2 regions of the Kitasatospora sp. NPDC127121 genome follow, and region 1 is predicted to be linked to the other one. Evidence: riboswitches for the same ligand, from Rfam matches in the RefSeq annotation. Region 1 holds a riboswitch; the other holds the start of a gene.
The links. Region 1 has a riboswitch for cobalamin ahead of ACFVHI_RS21050 (CoA-acylating methylmalonate-semialdehyde dehydrogenase). Riboswitches for the same ligand answer to the same signal wherever they lie in the genome.
Positions count from the first base shown of each region.

Region 2: linked by a shared signal. The riboswitch ahead of ACFVHI_RS06035 (cobalamin biosynthesis protein) and the one ahead of ACFVHI_RS21050 (CoA-acylating methylmalonate-semialdehyde dehydrogenase) in region 1 are both predicted to bind cobalamin.

Region 1 is NZ_JBHXTQ010000041.1:40,229-50,636, reverse strand. It holds gene ACFVHI_RS21075 (ABC transporter permease) at 1-464, shown strand, start outside; gene ACFVHI_RS21070 (ABC transporter ATP-binding protein) at 461-1,951, shown strand; gene ACFVHI_RS21065 (MarR family winged helix-turn-helix transcriptional regulator) at 1,955-2,497, opposite strand; gene ACFVHI_RS21060 (M48 family metalloprotease) at 2,697-3,644, opposite strand; gene ACFVHI_RS21055 (BlaI/MecI/CopY family transcriptional regulator) at 3,635-4,093, opposite strand; cobalamin riboswitch at 4,359-4,550, shown strand; gene ACFVHI_RS21050 (CoA-acylating methylmalonate-semialdehyde dehydrogenase) at 4,765-6,264, shown strand; gene ACFVHI_RS21045 (acyl-CoA dehydrogenase family protein) at 6,272-7,411, shown strand; gene ACFVHI_RS21040 (enoyl-CoA hydratase/isomerase family protein) at 7,411-8,484, shown strand; gene mmsB (3-hydroxyisobutyrate dehydrogenase) at 8,481-9,413, shown strand; gene ACFVHI_RS21030 (enoyl-CoA hydratase) at 9,410-10,186, shown strand; gene ACFVHI_RS21025 (NmrA family NAD(P)-binding protein) at 10,244-10,408, opposite strand, start outside.
Region 2 is NZ_JBHXTQ010000006.1:82,680-93,087, forward strand. It holds gene cobO (cob(I)yrinic acid a,c-diamide adenosyltransferase) at 1-30, opposite strand, end outside; gene ACFVHI_RS06025 (putative cobaltochelatase) at 37-2,211, opposite strand; gene ACFVHI_RS06030 (cobyric acid synthase) at 2,208-3,746, opposite strand; gene ACFVHI_RS06035 (cobalamin biosynthesis protein) at 3,743-4,711, opposite strand; cobalamin riboswitch at 4,819-4,951, opposite strand; gene ACFVHI_RS06040 (alpha/beta hydrolase family protein) at 5,302-6,414, shown strand; gene ACFVHI_RS06045 (hypothetical protein) at 6,761-8,194, shown strand; gene ACFVHI_RS06050 (CDP-alcohol phosphatidyltransferase family protein) at 8,295-9,173, opposite strand; gene ACFVHI_RS06055 (phosphatidylserine decarboxylase) at 9,160-9,852, opposite strand; gene ACFVHI_RS06060 (acyl-CoA dehydrogenase family protein) at 10,388-10,408, opposite strand, start outside.

The sequences.
Region 1 (10,408 bases):
CCATCATGCTCATCGCCCTGGCCTGGCCCGCCGGGGGACGCCTGGCCGTCGCAGCCGCCGCCACCCTCCTGGGCATTCCCTACGCCGTGCGCATCGTCGCCGCGGCAGCCGCCCCCATCGCCGCCACCGGCTACGTCGAGGCCGCGGCCGTCGGCGGCGAACGCCTGTGGCACCTGACGGTCCGCGAGGTGCTGCCCAACCTGCGCTCCACCCTCCTCGCCCTGTTCGGCCTGCGCTTCGTCGAAGGCGTCTACATCGTCTCGGTCGCCGCCTTCCTCCAGCTCGGCCCCCAACCCCCGGAAGCCGACTGGGCGTTGATGATCCGCGAGAACGCCGCCGGGATCACCCTCAACCCCTGGGCGGTCGGCGCGCCGTGCCTGGCCATCGGGCTGCTCGCCATCAGCGTCAACCTCGCCGCCGAAGCCCTCGCCCCCGCCCGGCCGACCCCGGAGACCCCGCTGTGAGTATCGCCGCCCCCGCCGCCCGCGCCACTGGCCTGTCCATCGCCCTCGCGGGTACGCCCCTGCTCACCGACGCCACTCTCGCCCTCACCCCGGGCCGGGTCACCGCCGTCACCGGCCCCTCCGGCGCCGGCAAGACCACCCTCCTGCGCGCCCTCGCCGGAGCCCTCCCGCCAGGCGCCCGCGTCACCACCGGCACCCTCGACGTCCTCGGCCACGACATCCTCGCCCTCCCGCCCGAGGACCTGCGCCGCCTTCGCCGCCACAAGCTCGCCTTCGTCGGCCAGGACCCGGGCTCAGACCTCAACCCGCGCATGCGCGTCGACCGCCTCCTGACCGAGACCGCCGCCGACCGCCGCCGAACCTCCGTACCCGACCTGCTGCGCGCCGTCCGCCTGCCGGTCGGCGAGCGCCTCGAACACCGCCGCCCCGCAGGCCTGTCCGGCGGTCAGCAGCGGCGTGTCGCCCTTGCCCGCGCCCTCGCCCGACGGCCCGAGATCCTCCTCCTCGACGAACCCACCGCCGGCCTCGACCCGGCCCTGCGCGACGACATCGCCGACCTGCTGCGCGAGATCGCCGACTCCGACGGCCTCGCCATCGCCCTCACCAGCCACGACCCGGACTTCGTCGCCCGCTGCGCCGACGACGTGCTGGCCCTGTGGCCCGACCGCCTTCCTGCGGCCCCGGCCCCGGCCCCGGCGGGGTCTGGGGCTGGGGTTGTGCCGGCAACGGCCGTGCAGGCCGCACGCGTTCGTACCAGGGCCGCCTCCGGAATGCCGCCCGTCGTGGAGGTGAAGGCGCTCAGCGCCGGCATCGGCACGGTCCGCACCCGCCACCGCGTCTTCGCCGCCGTCGACCTCGCCCTGATGCCCGGCACGCTGACCGGGATCACCGGCCCGTCCGGATGCGGCAAGAGCACGCTGCTGCGCACCCTGGCCGGCCTTCACCGGCCCGAGTCCGGCAGCGTCATCCTCCACGGCGAACACCTGGCCCCGTCCTACCGGCGCCGCAGCCGCGACCAGCGCCGCCGCATCCAGCTCGTCCCCCAGAACCCCCTCGGCGCCCTCAACCCGGCCCACACCGTCGGTGCCACCCTCACCCGGCCGCTGAAGCTGCACTTCGGCCTTCCCGCCGCCCGGTGCGAGGAGCGCGTCGCCGAACTGCTCACCGCCGTCGGCCTGCCCCCGCACTACGCGACCCGCCACCCCCACGAACTCTCCGGCGGCCAACGCCAGCGCGTCTCCCTCGCCCGCGCCCTGGCCGCCGAACCCGACGTCCTGCTCTGCGACGAGGTCACCTCCGCCCTCGACACCGACACCGCCGCCGCGCTCATGGACCTTCTCGACGACCTGCGCACCAGCCGGGGCCTGGCGGTGGTCCTCGTCAGCCACGACCTCCCCCTCGTCACGGGCCACGCCGACCACGTCCTGCCTCTCGCGGGCTCCCACTCCGCACCGCTCACCGCGCAGCAGCCCGCCGGCGTCCGCTGACTCCTACTCGGAGATCCACCGTCGGCGCTGCCCGCCGGTGAGCACCCAGCCGGGGCCCGAGGGCGGGGGTGTGCGGTGTCCCGCGCCGCGGGCGGCCGCCGTGCACACCCGCCGCAGCAGGGAGTTGAGTTCGGCGCGCTGGCCCTTCGTCAACGAGGCGAGCAGGTCGCCTTGGACGGCGGATGCGTCGTCGTGCAGCACGTCCAGCGCTGCCTGCCCGGCCGGGGTGATCGTCAGCACCTCCTGCCGCCCGCCGATCTGGACGACCATGGAGTGCACCAGGCCTGCCGACAGGAGGTCGTCCAGTGCCTGGGCGGAGTCGGCCCCGGTTGCGGCGGTTGCGGTTGCGGCGGCGTGCTCGGTGAGGTCGCGGCGCCCGTGCGGCCCCAGCTGGGCGAGTGCGGACAGCAGCGTCTGATGGGCCGGGCCCATTCCCCTCGCGTCGAGCCGGTCGGCCAGCAGCCGGTCGACCGCCCTGCCGGCCGTCGACAGGAGGTAGACGGTCTGTTCGAAGGGGCTCGTCGAGCCCGTCCTCCCGTCGTACACGCCAGGTCCCATCGTCCGGTGGCCGCCGTGTTCTCGGACCGGGGCCATGGTGGCGGCACCCGCGCGGGGACGCCGAGCCCGGAGGCCGGAGTGAACGCGGCCGCTGATCGCCGGCGGGCGGGCGGCTGCGCCAAGGCCCGCACGGGTAAGCCGAGCCTCACCATACCCGGACCCGCACGGTTGGTCTACATCGATGTCGTCAGACCGTGCCGTGGGCCCTCAGGGTCCGGGCCGCGTACTCGACGTACTCGTGCAGCCCGTAGGCCAAGGCCGCGCCGAGCAGGGCCGCGACCGTGACGGCGGCGACCAGGGCGACGGCGGCCCGCGCCCTGCGGCCGGTCGGGCGGGCGGGTGCGGGGCCCAGGAGGGCCTGGACGCGCTGGGGCACGGGGCCGGTGCTCACGGACAGCAGGGGCCCGGCGGTTCGGCGGGCGGACGGCGATCCGGCCAGGGCCGCCCGGGCGATGGCGGTCGCGGCGGTGCGCCGGTCGGCGACCGCGGCGGCGGCCTGCTCGTCGGCCCAGCGTTCCAGGTGGTAGTCGAGGTCGGCCCGCAGCCGGGCCAACGCCGGGTGTACGGCGGCGGCGAGGTCGACGGCGGCGGACAGCAGATGGTGGCGCCCGCGCAGGTGGGCGCGCTCGTGGGCGAGCAGCACCGCGCGCTCCGCCGGGCCCAGCGCGCTCAGCATGCCGGCCGAGACGACGACGCGGCCGGGGCGCCCCCGGTGGCCGGGCAGGGCGAAGGCCTCGGCGTCCTTGCCCGCGACCACGAGCAGGTCGCCGTCGCTCGTCGCATCAGCGGTCAGGCGCCAGGCACGGGCGAGGAGCACGCGGTGCCCGCGCCACCGCAGCGTCAGCCGTACGGCCTGGACGGCCAGCGCGGCCCCGGCAGCGCAGGACACCGGCACCACCGCCGGCCACCGGGCGACGACGCCGGACAGCGGCAGGTGCTCCAGGCCTGCCAGGAACGGGACGTGGAACAGCCCGGCGAGTGCCGCGACGGTACCGCCCGCCAGCAGGACGGCCGCGCCCGTGAGCGCGAGCGAGGCTTCGCGCGGAGGGAGCAGCAGGGCCAAGCGGCGTGCGGCGGGCGCCGCGGCCCAGGGGAGCAGCAGGGCCAGGGCGACGATCGTCAGGATCAGGCCCATGCGTCGTCCTCGGGCCCGGGCCTGCCGGAGTCCGCCGCGGTCGCGGCCCTGGCCCCGGTCTGGGCCTCGCTCTGGGCCTCGGTCTGGGCATCGAGGAGCAGGCGGCGCAGGACGTCCTCGTCGTCCTCGGACAGGGAGGAGACGAACCGCTTCAGCACGAGGTCGCGCTGGGGTTCCTTCTCCAACTCCCGGCGCATGCGCCCGGCCGCCAGTCCGGCGGCGTCCTCCACCGGGGCGTAGGCGAAGGACCGCGCGGGGCGGCTGCGGACCAGGGTCCCCTTCTCGTGCAGGCGCGTGAGGATCGTCGTCACGGTGGTGCGGGCCAGCCCGTGGTCCAGCGCCTCCTTGACCTGCTGGGCGGTCAGCGGCTCGCCGGCCGCCCACAACACCGCCAGCACGTCCGCGACCAGTTCCCCGTGCGGACGCCTGGCGTCCCGACCGACCCTCACATCGTTCTCCCTGTCCCGACACTCCCGGCAGGCACACTCCCGGCAGGCGCACCTCCGGCGCCGACAGCGGTCGGCGGCCGAGGCCTGCCCGCGCCGGTATGGCGAAGATGGGCCCGGCCTGTGTTGCTTAGGTGTGCCTCAGCTAACTTTACGGGCTCGTGGCCCCGCGCTGCCGGGTGCCTGATGGCGGACGCCGTCCGGTCACGTGCCGCTCGGCGCGGTGGAAAGCCGATGGCGCAACGCGCGTGCGGGCCTCTGGACTTACTAGGACGTCCAACTATATGGTCGACGGCAGGTCCGCGGTGTCAGGGAAGCCGGTGTGAGTCCGGCACGGTCCCGCCACTGTGACCGGGGAGTTCGTCCTCGCAGACGAAGGCCACTGGCAGCCAGCCGGGAAGGCCTGGGGGCGTGCGGTGATCCGGGAGTCAGGATACCGGCCGCGGGTGTTCCGTGTTTTCCACGAGGATGGAGACGACACGCATGACTCCGGGCTGCTCCCGCTCCACTGCCGCTCCTGGTCGTCCCGTGCCGACGGCCGCCGGGGCCCCGACGCCCTGACGTTCCGTTCCGCCGCCGCACGCCCGTGTCGCGGGGCGCACCACCGTGTGCCCGCCGACGGGCGGCGGCCTCCGATCCTCCTCCTCTCCCCACCTGTCGAGAGAAGGAACCCGATGGTCCGAGAACTGACCCACTTCGTCGCCGGCAAGCCCACCGCCGGCACCTCCGGTCGCTTCGGCGACGTGTACGACCCCAACACCGGCCGGGTGCAGGCCCGGGTGCCGCTGGCGAGCCGGGCCGAGGTCGAGGCGGTGATCGCCGACGCCGCGCAGGCCCAGCCCGCATGGGCCGCGTGGAACCCGCAGCGGCGCGCCCGCGTCCTGCTGCGCTTCCTCCAACTCGTCGAGCAGGAGAAGCAGGAGCTGGCCCGGCTGCTGTCCGCCGAGCACGGCAAGACCGTGGCCGACGCCCACGGGGACATCCAACGCGGCCTGGAGGTCGTGGAGTTCGCCGCCGGCATCCCGCACCTACTGAAGGGCGAGTTCAGCGACAACGCGGGCACCGGCATCGACGTGTACTCGATGCGCCAGCCGCTCGGCGTGGTCGCGGGCATCACGCCGTTCAACTTCCCCGCGATGATCCCGCTCTGGAAGGCCGCACCCGCCATCGCCTGCGGCAACGCCTTCGTCCTCAAGCCCTCGGAGCGCGACCCCTCGGTGCCGCTGCGCCTCGCCGAGCTGTTCCTGGAGGCCGGGCTGCCGCCGGGCGTGCTGAACGTGGTCAACGGCGGCAAGGAGGCCGTCGACACCCTGCTGGAGGACCCGCGGGTGCAGGCGGTCGGGTTCGTCGGCTCCACACCGATCGCCCAGTACGTGTACGCCACCGCCGCCGCGCACGGGAAGCGGGCGCAGTGCTTCGGCGGCGCCAAGAACCACCTGGTCGTGATGCCGGACGCCGACCTCGACCAGGCCGCGGACGCGCTGATCGGCGCCGGCTACGGCTCGGCCGGCGAGCGCTGCATGGCGATCTCGGTGGCCGTCCCGGTGGGGGAGGAGACCGCCGACGCCCTGGTGGCCAAACTGGTCGAGCGGATCGCCGCGCTGAAGGTCGGGCGCTCGGACGACCCGGCGGCGGACTTCGGCCCGCTGGTCGGCGCCGACGCGCTGGAGCGGGTCCGCGGCTACCTGGACCTCGGGGTCGAGGAGGGCGCCGAACTCGTCGTCGACGGGCGGGACTTCCGGCTGGAGGGGCACGAGGACGGCTACTTCCTCGGCGCCTCGCTGTTCGACCGCGTCACGCCGGACATGCGGATCTACCGGGAGGAGATCTTCGGCCCCGTCCTGACCGTGCTCCGCGCCGCCGACTACGAGGAGGCGCTGCGCCTGCCCGGCGAGCACGAGTTCGGCAACGGCGTGGCCATCTACACCCGGGACGGCGACACGGCGCGGGACTTCGCCCGCCGGGTGAACACCGGCATGGTCGGCGTCAACGTGCCGATCCCCGTGCCGGTCGCGTACCACACCTTCGGCGGCTGGAAGCGCTCCGGGTTCGGCGACCTCAACCAGCACGGGCCGGACTCGATCCGCTTCTACACCCGCACCCGGACCGTCACCTCGCGCTGGCCCTCCGGGGTCAAGGAGGGCGCGAGCTTCACCATCCCGACGATGGGCTGAGGGCGCCGTGCACGACCTCACAGAGGACCAGCTCGCCATCGCGGCGACCACCCGGGCCTTCGCCCACGAACACCTGGCGCCGAACGCGGTCGCGTGGGACCAGGCCAAGCACTTCCCGGTGGACGTGCTGCGCAAGGCGGCGGACGTCGGCCTGGCCGGTGTCTACGTCCGCGAGGAGTCCGGCGGCTCCGGACTCACCCGCGCCGACGGCGTGCTCGTGTTCGAGGCGCTGGCCACCGGCTGCCCGTCCATCGCCGCCTACCTGTCCATCCACAACATGGTCGCCTGGATGATCGACCGCTACGGCGACGACGCCCAGCGCGCCCGGTGGCTGCCGGGCCTCAGCGCCATGGCGACCCCCGCCAGCTACTGCCTCACCGAGCCCGGCGCGGGCTCGGACGCGGCGGCACTGACCACCCGAGCCCGCCGGGACGGCGACCACTGGGTCCTCGACGGCGTCAAGCAGTTCATCTCGGGCGCAGGGGCCTCCCGGGTCTACCTGGTGATGGCCCGCACCGGCGGACCGGGGGCCGGCGGGGTGTCCGCGTTCGTCGTCGAACGCGACGACGCCGGCGTCTCGTTCGGGCCCGACGAGAAGAAGATGGGCTGGAACGCCCAGCCCACCCGCCAGGTGCGGCTGGACGGCGTCCGGCTCCCGGCCGACCGCCTCCTCGGAGTCGAGGGCGAGGGCTTCCGGATCGCCATGAACGGGCTGAACGGAGGCCGGCTCGGCATCGCCGCCTGCTCCCTCGGCGGAGCGCAGGACGCCCTGGAGCGGGCCACCCGCTACCTGGCGGACCGCGAGGCGTTCGGCGCCCGGCTCCTGCACGCCCAGGCGCTGCAGTTCCGGCTCGCCGACATGGCCACGGAGCTGGAGGCGGCCAGGTCGCTGCTCTGGCGGGCCGCCTCGGCCCTGGACCGGGGGGACCCCAGAGCGCCGGAGCTGTGCGCGATGGCCAAGCGGCACGCCACCGACACCGGCTTCGAGGTCGCCAACCAGGCGCTCCAACTGCACGGCGGCTACGGCTACCTGGCCGAGTACGGCATCGAGAAGATCGTCCGCGACCTGCGGGTGCACCAGATCCTGGAAGGAACCAACGAGATCATGCGCGTCATCGTTGCCCGCGGCCTGACCGGGGCCGCGTGATGGCCGGGAACGACCTCGACGAGGTCCTGGTCCACCGCGAGGGCCGGGCCGGCCTGATCGTCCTCAACCGCCCCGCAGCCCTGAACGCCCTCACCCACGGCATGGTGCGAAGGATCTCCGAAGCCCTGGACGCGTGGGAGGAGGACGAGCGGGTCGAAACCGTGGTCATCACCGGCGCCGGTGAGCGGGCCTTCTGCGCCGGCGGCGACATCGTCGCCATCCACCGCGCCGCCACCGGCGCGGACCCGGGCGCCGTCGAGGAGTTCTGGCGCGACGAGTACCGCCTCAACGCCCGCATCGCCCGCTACCCCAAGCCCTACGTCGCGCTCATGAGCGGCATCGTGATGGGCGGCGGGGTCGGGGTCTCCGCCCACGGCAGCGTCCGGATCGTCACCGGGACCACACGCATCGCCATGCCCGAGGCCGGCATCGGCTTCGTCCCCGACGTCGGCGGCACCTACCTGCTCGCCCTCGCACCGGGAGAGCTGGGTACCCACCTCGCCCTGACCGCGGGTTCCGTCGGCGCCGGTGACGCGCTGCTCTGCGGCCTCGCCGACCACTTCGTCCCGGCCGAGCGGCTGCCCGCGCTGCTGGACGACCTGGCCGAACTCCCCGTGCACGACGCCCTCGAACGGAACGTCGGGCCCGCACCGGCCGGCGTGCTGGACGGCCGGCGGGCCTGGATCGACCACTGCTACGGGGCCGACACCGTGGAGGAGATCCTCGACCGCCTGCGGGACAGCGGCGAACCGGAGGCCAAGGAGGCCGCGGACCGGATCGCCGCCAACTCGCCCGCCGCCGTGAAGGCCACCCTCGCCGCCCTGCGCCGGGCCCGCACCCTCGGCCCGCTGGAGGCCGTCCTCGACCAGGAGTACCGGACCTCCTGCGCGGCGCTCTCCACGCCGGACCTGGCCGAGGGGATCCGCGCCCAGGTGATCGACAAGGACCGCTCCCCGCGGTGGAACCCGTCGACGCTGAGCGCCGTCGAGCCCGCCACGGTGGCCCGCTACTTCGCCCCGCTCGGCGACCGGGAACTCGGCCTGGCCCCCACCACACCCCTGGAGCGCTGGTGACCCACCGCAACGGATTCAACGGATTCAACGGATTCAACGGAGTCATCGGATTCATCGGACTCGGCAACATGGGCGGCCCGATGGCCGCCAACCTCGCCACGGCCGGACACACCGTGACCGGCTACGACCTGGCGCCGGAGGCGCTGCGGCGGGCGTCCCGGACGGAGAGCGGCGTCCGTCCGGCGCGGTCCGCGACCGAGGCGGTACGGGAGGCCGACGTCGTCATCAGCATGCTGCCGGCCGGCCGGCACGTGCTGGCCGCCTACGCGGACCTGCTGCCCGCCGCCCGCCCGGGAACGCTCTTCGTCGACTGCTCCACGATCGACGTCGCGGACGCCCGGGCGGCGCACGACCTCGCCGTGAACGCCGGGCACCGGGCCGTGGACGCGCCGGTCTCCGGCGGGGTGGTCGGCGCCACGGCCGCGAGCCTCACCTTCATGGTCGGAGCCGCCGAGCCGGACTTCGAGGCGGCCCGACCGGTGCTGGAGGCGATGGGCCGCAAGGTCGTGCACTGCGGACCCCCCGGTGCGGGGCAGGCCGCGAAGATCTGCAACAACATGATCCTGGGCATCTCGATGATCGCGGTCAGCGAGGCCTTCGTGCTCGGGGAGAGCCTCGGGCTCAGCCACCAGGCGCTCTACGACGTCGCCTCGACCGCCTCCGGCCAGTGCTGGGCGCTCACCACCAACTGCCCCGTCCCCGGGCCGGTGCCGGCCAGCCCGGCCAACCGCGACTACGCGGCCGGGTTCGCCGCCGCCCTGATGGCCAAGGACCTCGGCCTCGCCGCCGGGGCCGCCGAGGCCGCCGGCCTGCCCACCGAACTCGGACGCAGGGCGGCACAGCTGTACGCGGACTTCGCGCAGGCCGACGACGACGCCGGCCTGGACTTCTCGGCGATCATCACCACCCTGAGGGAGGACGGCAAGTGACCGGCTACGAGACGATCCTGGTCGAGCGCAAGGGCCGGGTGGGGCTGATCACGCTCGACCGGCCCAAGGCGCTCAACGCGCTCAACACCCTCCTGATGAACGAAGTCGTGCAGGCGGCAACGGAGTTCGACCGTGACCCGGAGATCGGCTGCCTGGTCATCACCGGCTCGGAGAAGGCGTTCGCGGCCGGCGCCGACATCAAGGAGATGCAGTCCCTCGACTTCGTCGACGCCTACCTCGGCGACTGGTTCGCCGCCTGGGACCGCTTCGCCGCGCTGCGCAAGCCCGTGGTGGCGGCGGTGGCGGGCTACGCGCTGGGCGGCGGCTGCGAGTTGGCGATGCTGTGCGACGTCCTGCTGGCGGCGGACACCGCGAAGTTCGGGCAGCCGGAGATCAAGCTCGGTGTCATCCCCGGCATCGGCGGCTCGCAGCGGCTGACCCGGGCGGTCGGCAAGGCGAAGGCGATGGAACTGTGCCTGACCGGCCGGATGATGGGCGCCGAGGAGGCCGAGCGGGCCGGCCTGGTCTCCCGGATCGTCCCGGCGGACCAGCTGCTGGCCGAGGCCCTGACGGTGGCCGAGACCGTCGCGGCGATGTCCACCCCGGCTGCGGTCATGCTCAAGGAGAGCGTCAACCGCTCGTACGAGACCACGCTCGCCGAGGGCGTGCGCTTCGAACGGCGCCTGTTCCACGCCACGTTCGCCACGGCGGACCAGAAGGAGGGTATGGCGGCCTTCGCCGAGAAGCGCCCGCCGGAGTTCCTCAACCGCTGACAGCCCGCCCGGTGCGCCGCCCCTCGCCCGGGGGGTGGCGCACCGGGAAGGTCCTGGTCATCCCGTCCATCCGGTGTAGTGCAGCCAGTCCTCGAAGGTCATCACGTCGGGGTGCAGGCGGCGCAGGAGGCCGATGTCCCGGTCTCGGGCGTAGAGGTCACGGTCGGCGAAGAACCGGAACATCGCCGCGTAGTCGTGGCTGAAGCCGGGGACGGCGGTGCG
Region 2 (10,408 bases), on a different contig from region 1:
GGGGACGCTCTCGGGGACACCCTTGGGCATGTCGGCTCAGGCCGCCTTTCGCATGGTGGTGGCACGGTTCTCACGACGGTTCTCATGGCGGCTGTCGCGCCGGCCGTCGTGGCGGTTCTCGCGGACGAGCGAGGCGACGCCCTCGGGGCGCAGCTCGTCCAGGCTGACGGCGGTGCCGCCGAGCAGTCCGGCCAGGGTGCGGGCGAGGCCGAGCCGGACGGGGCCGGACTCGCAGTCCAGCACCACGCTGGCGGTGCCCTGCGCGGCGAACAGTCCAGCCGCGCGCTGCGACCGGGCGAGCGCGTCCCGCCCGCCGGTGGCCCGGCCGTCGGTCACCACGACCAGCAGCGGGCGGCGGCTCGGGTCGCGCAGCCGCTCCACCCGCAGGACCTCGTGCGCGCGCAGCAGGCCGGCGGCCAGCGGGGTGCGGCCGCCGGTGGGCAGCGACTCCAGCCGGGCCGCGCCGACCTCCACGGACGAGGTCGGCGGCAGCGCCAGTTCGGCGTCCGCGCCCCGGAAGGTGATCATGCCGATCTTGTCGCGCCGCTGGTAGGCGTCCATCAGCAGGGACAGCACGGCGCCCTTGACGGCGGTCATCCGCTGCCGGGCGGCCATCGAGCCGGAGGCGTCGACGACGAACAGCACCAGGTTGGACTCCCGCCCCTGGCGGACCTGTTCGCGGAAGTCGTCCTTGCGCAGCACCAGCGCCCGGCCGGCCCGCCCGCGCGCCGCCTGGTGCGGCGCGGCGGCCTGCAAGGTGGCGGTCAGGTGCAGGCGGCTGAGCGTGCCCTGGGGGCGCCGGGCGCGCACGGTGTGCCCGCCGGTGGTCTCGGCGGGGGAGCGGCGGCCCTGGGCGCCGTGGCCGGTGCCCTGCACGGTGAACAGCTTGGTCCGGTACGGGTCGCCAGCCGCGACCGGCGCCGACTCCCGGGCGGGGGCGGGGTGTTGGGCCGGTACGGGCTGCTGGAGCGGCTCGTCCGGCTCGGCGGCCGATGCCTGCGGGCCGGAGGTGGGCTCGGGGGCTCCGCCGCCGTCCGGGCCGCCGCCGGGGCCGCCGTCCGGGCCGGGACCGTCGTCCTCGGGGCCGTCGCCCTCGCCGTCCCCGTCGCCCTCGGTCTCTCCTGAGCCTCCGAGCTCCCCGGACCCCTCGGGCTCCGAGGGCTCGGAGGGCTCCGATGGCTGCGCGGGCTCCTCCGGCTGCGCGTGCTCCTCCAGCGTCCGGTCGAGCTGCTCCTCGTCCAGCCCCGGCGCGTCGAAGGGGTTGCGGCGGCGCCGGTGCGGCAGCGCCAGCTGGGCGGCCTTGCGGACGTCCTCCTCCAGCACCTCGGTCCGCCCGTCCCAGGCGGCGAGCGCGACGGCGGTGCGGGCCATCACGATGTCGGCGCGCAGCCCGTCCACCTCGAACGCTGCGCACACGGCGGTGATCTGACGTAGCGCCATATCCGTCAGCTCCACCTTGGGCAGCAACTCCCGGGCGGCGGTGATGCGTTCGGCGAGCGCCTGCTCGTCCGCGGCGAACCGCGCGGCGAAGCCGGCCGGGTCGGCGTCGTAGCCGAGCCGGCGGCGGACCACCTCGGCGCGCTCGGCCGGGTCCCGGGTGGCGGCGATCTCGACGGTCAGGCCGAACCGGTCGAGCAGCTGCGGCCGCAGCTCGCCCTCCTCGGGGTTCATCGTGCCGACCAGCAGGAAGCGGGCGGCGTGCCGCACCGACACGCCCTCGCGCTCGACGTACGAGCGGCCCATCGCGGCGGCGTCCAGCAGCAGGTCCACGACGTGGTCCTGGAGCAGGTTCACCTCGTCGATGTAGAGCACGCCGCGGTGCGCCTTGGCGAGCAGCCCCGGCTCGTACGCCTTGACGCCCTCGGCGAGCGCCCGTTCCAGGTCGAGCGAGCCGACGATCCGGTCCTCGGCCACGCCGACCGGCAACTCGACCAGCTGGGCGGGGCGTTCGGATGCGGAGGGGCGGTCGTGCGGCCCGTCCGGGCACTGCGGGTCCGGCGCGGACGGGTCGCAGGCGAACCGGCAGCCGTCGACGGCCGCGAGGGTCGGCAGCAGGCCGGCCAGCGCGCGCACCATGGTCGACTTCGCGGTGCCCTTCTCGCCGCGCACCAGCACGCCGCCCACGGCTGGCGAGACCGCGTTGAGCAGCAGGCCGAGCCGCAGGTCGGGCATGCCGACGATCGCGGTGAACGGATAGCGGACGTCACTCATGCATACTCCCCAGGTGCCCCGGGCGCCAGGAACGGCAGCGATCCGGCCGCCGGCACCCCGCCCTCGATCAGCTTCCACAGCGCGTCGGTGTCCGCGTGCTCCTCGATCAGGTCGCCCAGCCGGTCCAGCCGGGCCTCGCGCGCCTCGGCGAACGAGGTGTCCGGCGCCGGCACGAACGCCCGGCCCGCCAACGCGGCGACCTCGCGCAGGAGTTCACGACGGAAGCCGTCGTTCTCCAGCGCGCCGTGCCAGGTCGTGCCCCACACCGGGCCGACCCGGCAGCCGTCCAGGCCGTGCCCGTCGTCATCGGAGAAGAACGGCTCGCCCCCCTCCACGGCCACCACCCCGTGGTGGATCTCGTACCCCTCGACCCGCTGCCCGTACGCCGTGCCGACCGGGCGCGCCAGCACCTTCTCGGCGCCGAACCGCACGTGCGTCGGCAGCAGGCCCAGGCCCTCGACCGAGCCGGCCCCGGACTCCACCTCGTCCTCGATCCCGCGCGCCAGCATCTGGTAGCCGCCGCACACCCCGAGGACCGGCAGCCCGGCCGCCGTCCGCGCCTTCAGCGCCGGCTCCAGGCCGCGTTCGCGCAGCCAGGCCAGGTCGGCCACGGTGGCCCGGGTGCCGGGCAGCACCACCAGGTCGGCGTCGGCCAGTTCCTCCGGCCGGGTCACCCAGCGCACCAGCACGCCGGGCTCCTGCGCCAGGGCGTCCAGGTCGGTGAAGTTCGACAGCCGGGGGAAGCGCACCACGGCCACCCGCAGTACGTCCGCCCCGAGCGGGCCGCGGCCGTCGACCCGGTCCACCACCGTGGACAGGTCCAGCGAGTCCTCGGCGTCCAGCCACAGGCCCGGCAGCATCGGCAGGGTGCCGAGCACCGGACGGCCGGTCAGCCCGTGCAGCATGTCCAGGCCGGGCGCCAGCAGCCGCGCGTCGCCGCGGAACTTGTTGACGAACCAGCCCGCCACGTGCCGCTGGTCCTGCGCCGACAGCAGCGCCAGCGTCCCGTACATCGCCGCGAAGACGCCGCCGCGGTCGATGTCCCCGACCACCACCACCGGCAGCCCGGCGGCCGTCGCCAGGCCCATGTTGGCGATGTCCCGGTCCCGCAGGTTGATCTCGGCGGGCGAACCGGCGCCCTCGCAGACCACCACCTCGTAGCGGCGGCGCAGATCCGCCAGGCACTCCAACGACCGTTCCAGCAGGACGGGCTTGCGCTCGCGGTAGTCCAGCGCGCCCACCTCGGCGACCGGCCGGCCCAGCAGCACCACCTGGCTGCGGCCGTCCGCGCCCGGTTTCAGCAGCACCGGGTTCATCGCCGCCTCCGGCTCCACCCGGGCCGCCTGCGCCTGCATCGCCTGCGCCCGGCCGATCTCGGCGCCGTCGGCGGTGACGAAGGAGTTCAGCGACATGTTCTGCGCCTTGAACGGCGCGACCCGCACCCCCTGCCGGGCCAGCCAGCGGCAGATGCCCGCGGTCACCACACTCTTGCCCGCGTCCGAGGTCGTCCCGGCGACCAGCAGTGCGTTGCTCATGCCCTTCCCCTCCACCGTGTCGTCAGCAAGCGCAGCGCGACGTGCCCCGCGACCGTCGTACCCAGGGCCAGCGCGCCCACCCGCCGGGAGAGCACGCAGGCCCGCTCGATGTCGTCCACCGTCACCGGGCGCAACTCCGCGCCCAGCACCGGCCGGTGCTCCACCCGCTCCCCGTACTGGAGGGTCCCGCCCAGCCGGACGCCCACCGCGCCCGCGAAGGCCGCCTCCGCCTGGCCCGCGTTCGGGCTCGGGTGCGCCGAACCGTCCCGCCGCCAGACCCGCCAGGCCGTTTTCGGCTGCGGCGCGGCGGCCACCGTGAGCAGCGCCGTCAGCCGGGCGCCCGGCCAGCCCGCCACGTCGTCGAGCCGGGCCGAGGCCCAGCCGAACCGGGCGTACCGCGGCGAGCGGTGGCCGACCATCGCGTCCAGCGTGTTCACCGCGCGGAACGCCAGCAGCCCCGGCGTGCCCGCCAGCGTGCCCCAGACCAGCGCGTTCACCACGGCGTCCGCCGTGTTCTCGGCCACCGACTCGACCACCGCGCGGGCGATCTGCGGCCCGTCCAGCGCGCTCGGATCCCGCCCGCACAGGTGCGGCAGCCGTTCCCGCGCGGCCGTCAGGTCGCCCGTGGCCAGCGACCGGCCGATGGTGCGCGCCTCCCGGGTCAGCGAGGTGCCGCCCAGCACCGTCCAGGTCGCGGCGGCCGCCAGCGCGGCCCGGCCCAGCGGACGCCGGCCCACCGTACGGTCCAGGGCCACCGCGCCGGCCGCGACCGCGCCCACGCACATCGCCGTGTACCCGGCGCCGGCCACCCGGTCGTCCTGCCACACCCGCCGCTCCAGCCGGGTCGCCGCGCCGCCGAAGACGGCCACCGGGTGGCCGCGCCGGGGGTCGGCGAAGCGGGCGTCCGCGGCGAAGCCCGCGGCGGCGCCGAGCGCGAACGCGGCGGCGCGGGTCAGCGGGCGCACGGCGGGTTCGGCGGAAGGCCGCGTCGGGTCCGGCGGGTCGGGGCAGCCTGCATCGCGTGCGTGTCCTCACTCAGGGTCCGCGCCCTGGATCGACGTACCGGGGGCGAGAGTCTCCTGGCTTCCGGGTCGGACGCACCCCCGGGCCTTCCAGCGGCTTCTGACGGTCCGCCGTGGCAATGTTCCGAGCGTGCTCCCCGGTGACAGTGGCGGGACCGCGCCGGACTCGCACCGGCTTCCTCTGCATGCCTCCGTTTGGCCCCAGGATCCCATCACGCGGCCGAACCGGGAGTCAACCGAGGTCACGGAGGGGTTGGTCACACCTCGGAGCCCTGTCGCCGGTGCCGTTCTCGCCCGCCCGAGGCCCGCCCCGCCCGACGCCCCGCCCGCCCGAGGCCCGCCCCGCCCGACGCCCCGCCCGCCTGACGCCCGCCCTGCCCGACGCCCCGCCGTACCCCGGACGGCCCAGCCCGGTGGCCGCCCGCGCGGCCCCCCGGTGAACTGGTGCCCGAACACCGTCCGAGCAGCGCCCGGACACCGCCCGGACACCGTCCGGTCCAAGACCAGCCAAGACCAGCAGAGCGGGGAGCGATATGCGTTGGGGAACCGCGGCCGTCGTGGCGGCCGCCGTCGTCGGCGCCGGGGCCGCCGTCCTGGTGATCGGCCGTCGGGCCTCCGAACGGCTGGTCCACCCGGCGAGCGCCGTCCGGGAGTCGGGCCCCGTCCTGGTGCGGAGCCTCGCCGCGGGCCGGATCACCTTCAACCGCCGCCCCGAGAGCCTGCGCCCCGGCCGATGGGCCGTGGAGTGGGACGACCACGGCCACGCCGTCGTCGAGGACGTCCTGCACAGCGACGAGAACGGTGTCACCCGCCGCCTCGTCCGCGCCGACCGGGGCACCCTCACTCCCGGCACCGAGGTCCGCTTCACCCCCCGCGTCCACCTCGGCGACCCCACGGAGGCGCTCGGCCTCCCCTTCACCGACATCGCCGCCGACGGCGAACTCGGCGCGCTCCCCGCCTGGCGCCTCGACGGCAAACGCGGCACCTGGGTGATCCTCGTCCACGGCCCCGGCGCCGACCGGCAGCAGACCCTCCCGGTCCTCCCCGTCCTCGACCGCCTCGCCCTGCCCGCCCTCGCCGTCACCTACCGGGGCGACCAGGGCGCCCCCGCCTCGCCGGACGGGCTCGGCCACTTCGGCGAGACCGAGTGGCGCGACGTCGAGTCGGCGGTCCGGCTCGCCCTCGACAGCGGCGCCGGCCGGGTCATCCTGTACGGCTGGTCCCTCGGCGCCACTATGGCCCTCCAGACGGCCTCCCGCTCCGCCTGGGCCCATGCCATCAGCGGCCTCGTCCTGGACTCGCCGGTCCTCGACCTGCCCGCCACCGCCCGCCGCGGCGCCGCCCGGGCCGGCTACACCGGCGCCGCCGCCGAGCTCGGCGCCCTCGCCGCCGAGGGCCGCACCGGCGTCGACCTCGCCGACTTCAGCCGCATCGCCGAGGGCGCCGACCTGCGTGTCCCCACCCTCCTCCTGCACAGCCCCGACGATCAGGTCGCCCCGTTCCGCGCCGCCGAGCGCCTCGCTGCCGCCCGCCCCGGCGTGGTCAGCCTCCGGCCTTTCCCGGGCGCCGACCACGCCACCCTCTGGAACTCGGCCCCCACCCACTACACCGAACTCCTCCGCCGCTGGCTCACCCCCCTTCTCTGAACCCAGCCCCCCCCGCACGAGAAGTCACACCGACAGGGCCTCTGTACGAAACCCGGACCTCACCCGTCAGCCACGGAGTGTGACCGGTCGGGCGGGTAGCGCGACCGCCGCCGCAAGGGTTGAGCCGGGATGGCATGCCCCCGCCACCTGTTTCCGGCCAGGCGGTTTGCCTCTGTTGCCCGATTGTTGCCCGATCTTGGGGAGGCGCCGTCGACGGCCGCCCGTCCGTACAGCCAACCGGATGTGACAGAAGGCCGGTACAAGGGGAAGACTGCTCGACGTGACGTCTCGGAATCCGCGCGACCGTGATGCCCCGCTCCCTCCGACGATCGGTACTGGTGCGACGGTGACCCGTCTCCCCGGTACGGCCCACCGGCCCGCCGCCGGCAAGCCGGGCGGGGCCGGGGTACCCCGCCGACGAGGGCCCGCTGCGGCGCCCGGTCGGGGGAGGGTTCCCGTACCGGAGGGCTTCCCCGCGCCGGCCGAGCTGGCGCCGCTGGCCCGCCGGATGCTGGTGGACGCCGTCCGGATCGCCCGCTGGGCGGGGGACCTGGAAGAGGTCGACAAGCGGGGCGAGCTGCTGCCCGACGACGCCCGTGCGGCGGGTCGGGCGCTGGCCATGACGGTCGGCGCCGCCGCCAAGGCGTGGGGGCAGGCACTGCTGGTCGGCCTGGTGGAGGCCAGGGACGGCGGTGCGGTCCCGGGCTGGCGCCTGCACGCCTGGGAGCACGACGACGAGGCGGTGGTCCGCGGCTGGTCGGCGCTGTTCGACGCCTGGACGCTGCTGGCCCCGGTGCCGCCGGCCGCCCTGCGGGGCGTGTTCGCGGTGCTGGCCGGCCAGGCGGTGGACCAGGCGCCTCAGTTGCTGTCGTTCCTGCACCTGGTGGCCGGTCCGGTGTCGGACGGCGAACTGCTGGAGCTGCTGCGCCGGGGTCTGGACGAGCGCCGGGTGGGTGGCACGGACGGTTCGGGCCTGTCGCCCGTGCCGCACGCCGCCTCGGCGGTGTCGGCGGTCCGCGGCACGTGCCGGGAGCCGCAGATCGACACCCCGCCGTCGCCGGCGGACGTGGCCGCGGTCCTGGACTGGATGCTGGACGGCCTGGCGGCCGTCGGGGCCGTGGTCCGCAGGGACGAGGCCGCCGAGCTGTCGCCGCTGGGCCACTGGGCGGTGCGGGCGAAGCTGGAGGAGATCTGCACGGTCGCGCAGACCGCGGCCGGGCACATCGAGCAGAGCGCCTTCGAGCTGCTGAACGCCTGCGCGGACTATTCGCCGGGCCCGGCGCGGGCCGAGTTCCGCGCCTGGGTGGCGGCCCGTCCGGCCGATCGGGCGGTGGCGGAGCTGCTGGACGCGGCGCAGGGGGACGACGCGCTGGTGCGCGGGCTGGCCTTCGAGGCGCTGCGGGTGGCCGGCGGCCCGGCGGAGCAGGCGGTGCGGGGGTCGGTGGACGAGCCGGTGCTGCGCCCGTACGCGCTGCTGTGGCTGGCGGAGCGCTCGGACGAGGGGGTTTCGCCGGCGGACGTGCTGGGGGCGGAGGACGCGGCCTGGCTGTGGGTGGACACGGCGGCGGCGGTGCTGGACCACGGCGAGACGGAGCTGCTGGTGGGCCACGTCGAGGGCGCCGCGGCGGGCGATCCGGTGCGGCTGTTCGCCCGGGCCCGGCAGTCGGGGCACCCGCGGGCGGCCTCGGTGCTGTCGGCGGTCTCGAGCGTGCATCCGGATCCGGGCGTGGCGCGGGCGGCCCGCCGCTCGGCGTTCAGCGTGCACACCGGCGGTGCCTAGCGGCGCCCGTCGACGCCTAGCAGCGCCCGCCGAAGAGCGGGCACGACGAAGAGGGGCCCGGATCCGACTGGATCCGGGCCCCTCTCGCGTACGGGAACGACTAGCCGAGGCGGGACTCCGCCCGCCTGGCGCGGACGTCGCCGACCTTCTGTCCGACCTTGCGCCGGATGACCAGCAGTGGGGCCATCGCGGCGAGCGTGATCTGGGCGAAGGCGCCGACGTGCATCAGGGCGTCGCCACCGGGCAGGCCGGTCGCCCAGGCCGCGAGGCAGCCGATGGAGACGACGATCCAGCACAGCGTGGCGGTGGCCAGCAGCCCCTGGGGCTTGGGGTACTCGATCCGGCTGACCATGAGGTACGCGGCGCCGAAGATGGCGAGCAGACCGGGCAGGAACGGCGGGTCGAGCAGCACGATGGCGATCACCGTCATCGCGCCCATCGGGCAGGGCATGCCCTGGAACACCCCGGGTCGCATCTTGACGGCGGAGAAGCGGGCGAGCCGCAGGACGACCGCGAGCAGGACGGTGATCGCGATGAGCGCCGAGAGCTTGCTGTTGGAGCCCTGCGAGACCATGCCCCAGACGGCGACGAAGTAGGCCGGCGCGATGCCGAAGCTGATCAGGTCGGCCAGGTTGTCCAGTTCCGCTCCGAGGGCGGAGGAGCGGAGCTTGCGCGCCACCAGCCCGTCGAAGAGGTCGCACATGGAGCCGATGAGCAGCAGCGTGACCGCGGTGGCGGCGCTGTGCCGGTCGGGTGCGGCGTCCGGGTTGGTGATGTGCGGGACGAGGACCCCGGTGGTGATCGAGTAGATCGCCAGGAAGCCGCAGACGGCGTTCCCCAGGGTCAGGAAGTCGGCGGTGGACAGGTGCTGGGGAGAGCGTGGGGCGCGCAGCTCGCGGTCGCGCGCCCAGCGGCGACGGCGCAGGGCCGTCTCCTCGTCGTCCAGGCCGACGATTGTCTCAGGATCAGTCACGGTCAAGGCGCGTCACCCCGGCTGTGGTCTTCTGGCCGACCTCGACGCCGACCTCGACGCCGGCCGGCAGGTAGGTGTCGACCCGGGAGCCGAACCGGATCAGACCGATCCGGTCGCCCTGCTCGACCTTGGTACCGGCGGCGATGTACGGCACGATGCGACGGGCCACGGCCCCCGCGATCTGCACCATCTCGATGTCGCCGAGCTCGGTGTCGAAGTGCCAGACGACCCGCTCGTTCTGGTCGCTGTCCTTGTTGAACGCGGGGACGAAGCCGCCCGCGACGTGCTCGACCGACGTCACCGTGCCGGGCAGGGGCGCGCGGTTGACGTGGACGTTGAGCGGGCTCATGAAGATCGCGACCCGGGTGCGGCCGTCCGGCCAGGCGTCGATGCTCTGCACCACGCCGTCGGCGGGGGAGATCACTCTGCCCGCGCCGATCTCACGCTCGGGGTCGCGGAAGAACCACAGCATGCCCGCGCTGAGCGCACAGGCGGGTACCGCTGCCAGGGCCCACTTGCCGCTGCGCCGGGTGAGGGCGGTGGTCACGGCGGCCGTGGCGAGGGTGGGGACGAACCAGGGGGTGGCTCCGCGCGCGATGGTCACGCGGGGTCGCCGACCGGCCGTCGTGGCTGCGAGGGCATCGCGGTCCGTGACGGAGGTGTGAGGGGACGGGCTGATGGGCATCGAAGACCTTTGTCGCGGGGGATCATGGCCGCTGGACGGGGGCCACCGCGGGATCGGGTAATAGAGGGACGGCTTGCTGTCCCGGTGGATGCTATCGGGAGCACACGGTGGGTGGGCAACCCGCCTGCTCGTTCACGTGTCCGGTGGAAGCGCGTGTGCGCGTCCCACCTCTACGACCGTAGCTCGCCCCGGTCCGGTTCCCAAGGGACCGGACGGGGCTGGTGACACTTGTCTCAACAGGCCCGTCGGCGGAACCCGGTGGGCGGAACGGGCCGTTCGCGGTCCGCCGGGGGCGCGGGACACGGCCTGTCGAGGGTGTGCGGAAGCGGCCGCGGGGCGTGTCGTTGCAGCTGTACGCCCTGCGGCCGCTCCCGGAGGGCCGTGCCGGACCCAGGCGGACCAGGCCGGGGTCGTGATGGGCACGGCGGGTGGCCGGGACGGGCCCGCACGCCCGTCGACCGGCGGTTCGGAAGGGGTCGTCCAGCCGGCCCGGAGCGCCCCGGGGGCCGCTCGTCGAGCCGGGGTGGCCCGGTGCTCACTCCGCGATCCGGTACTC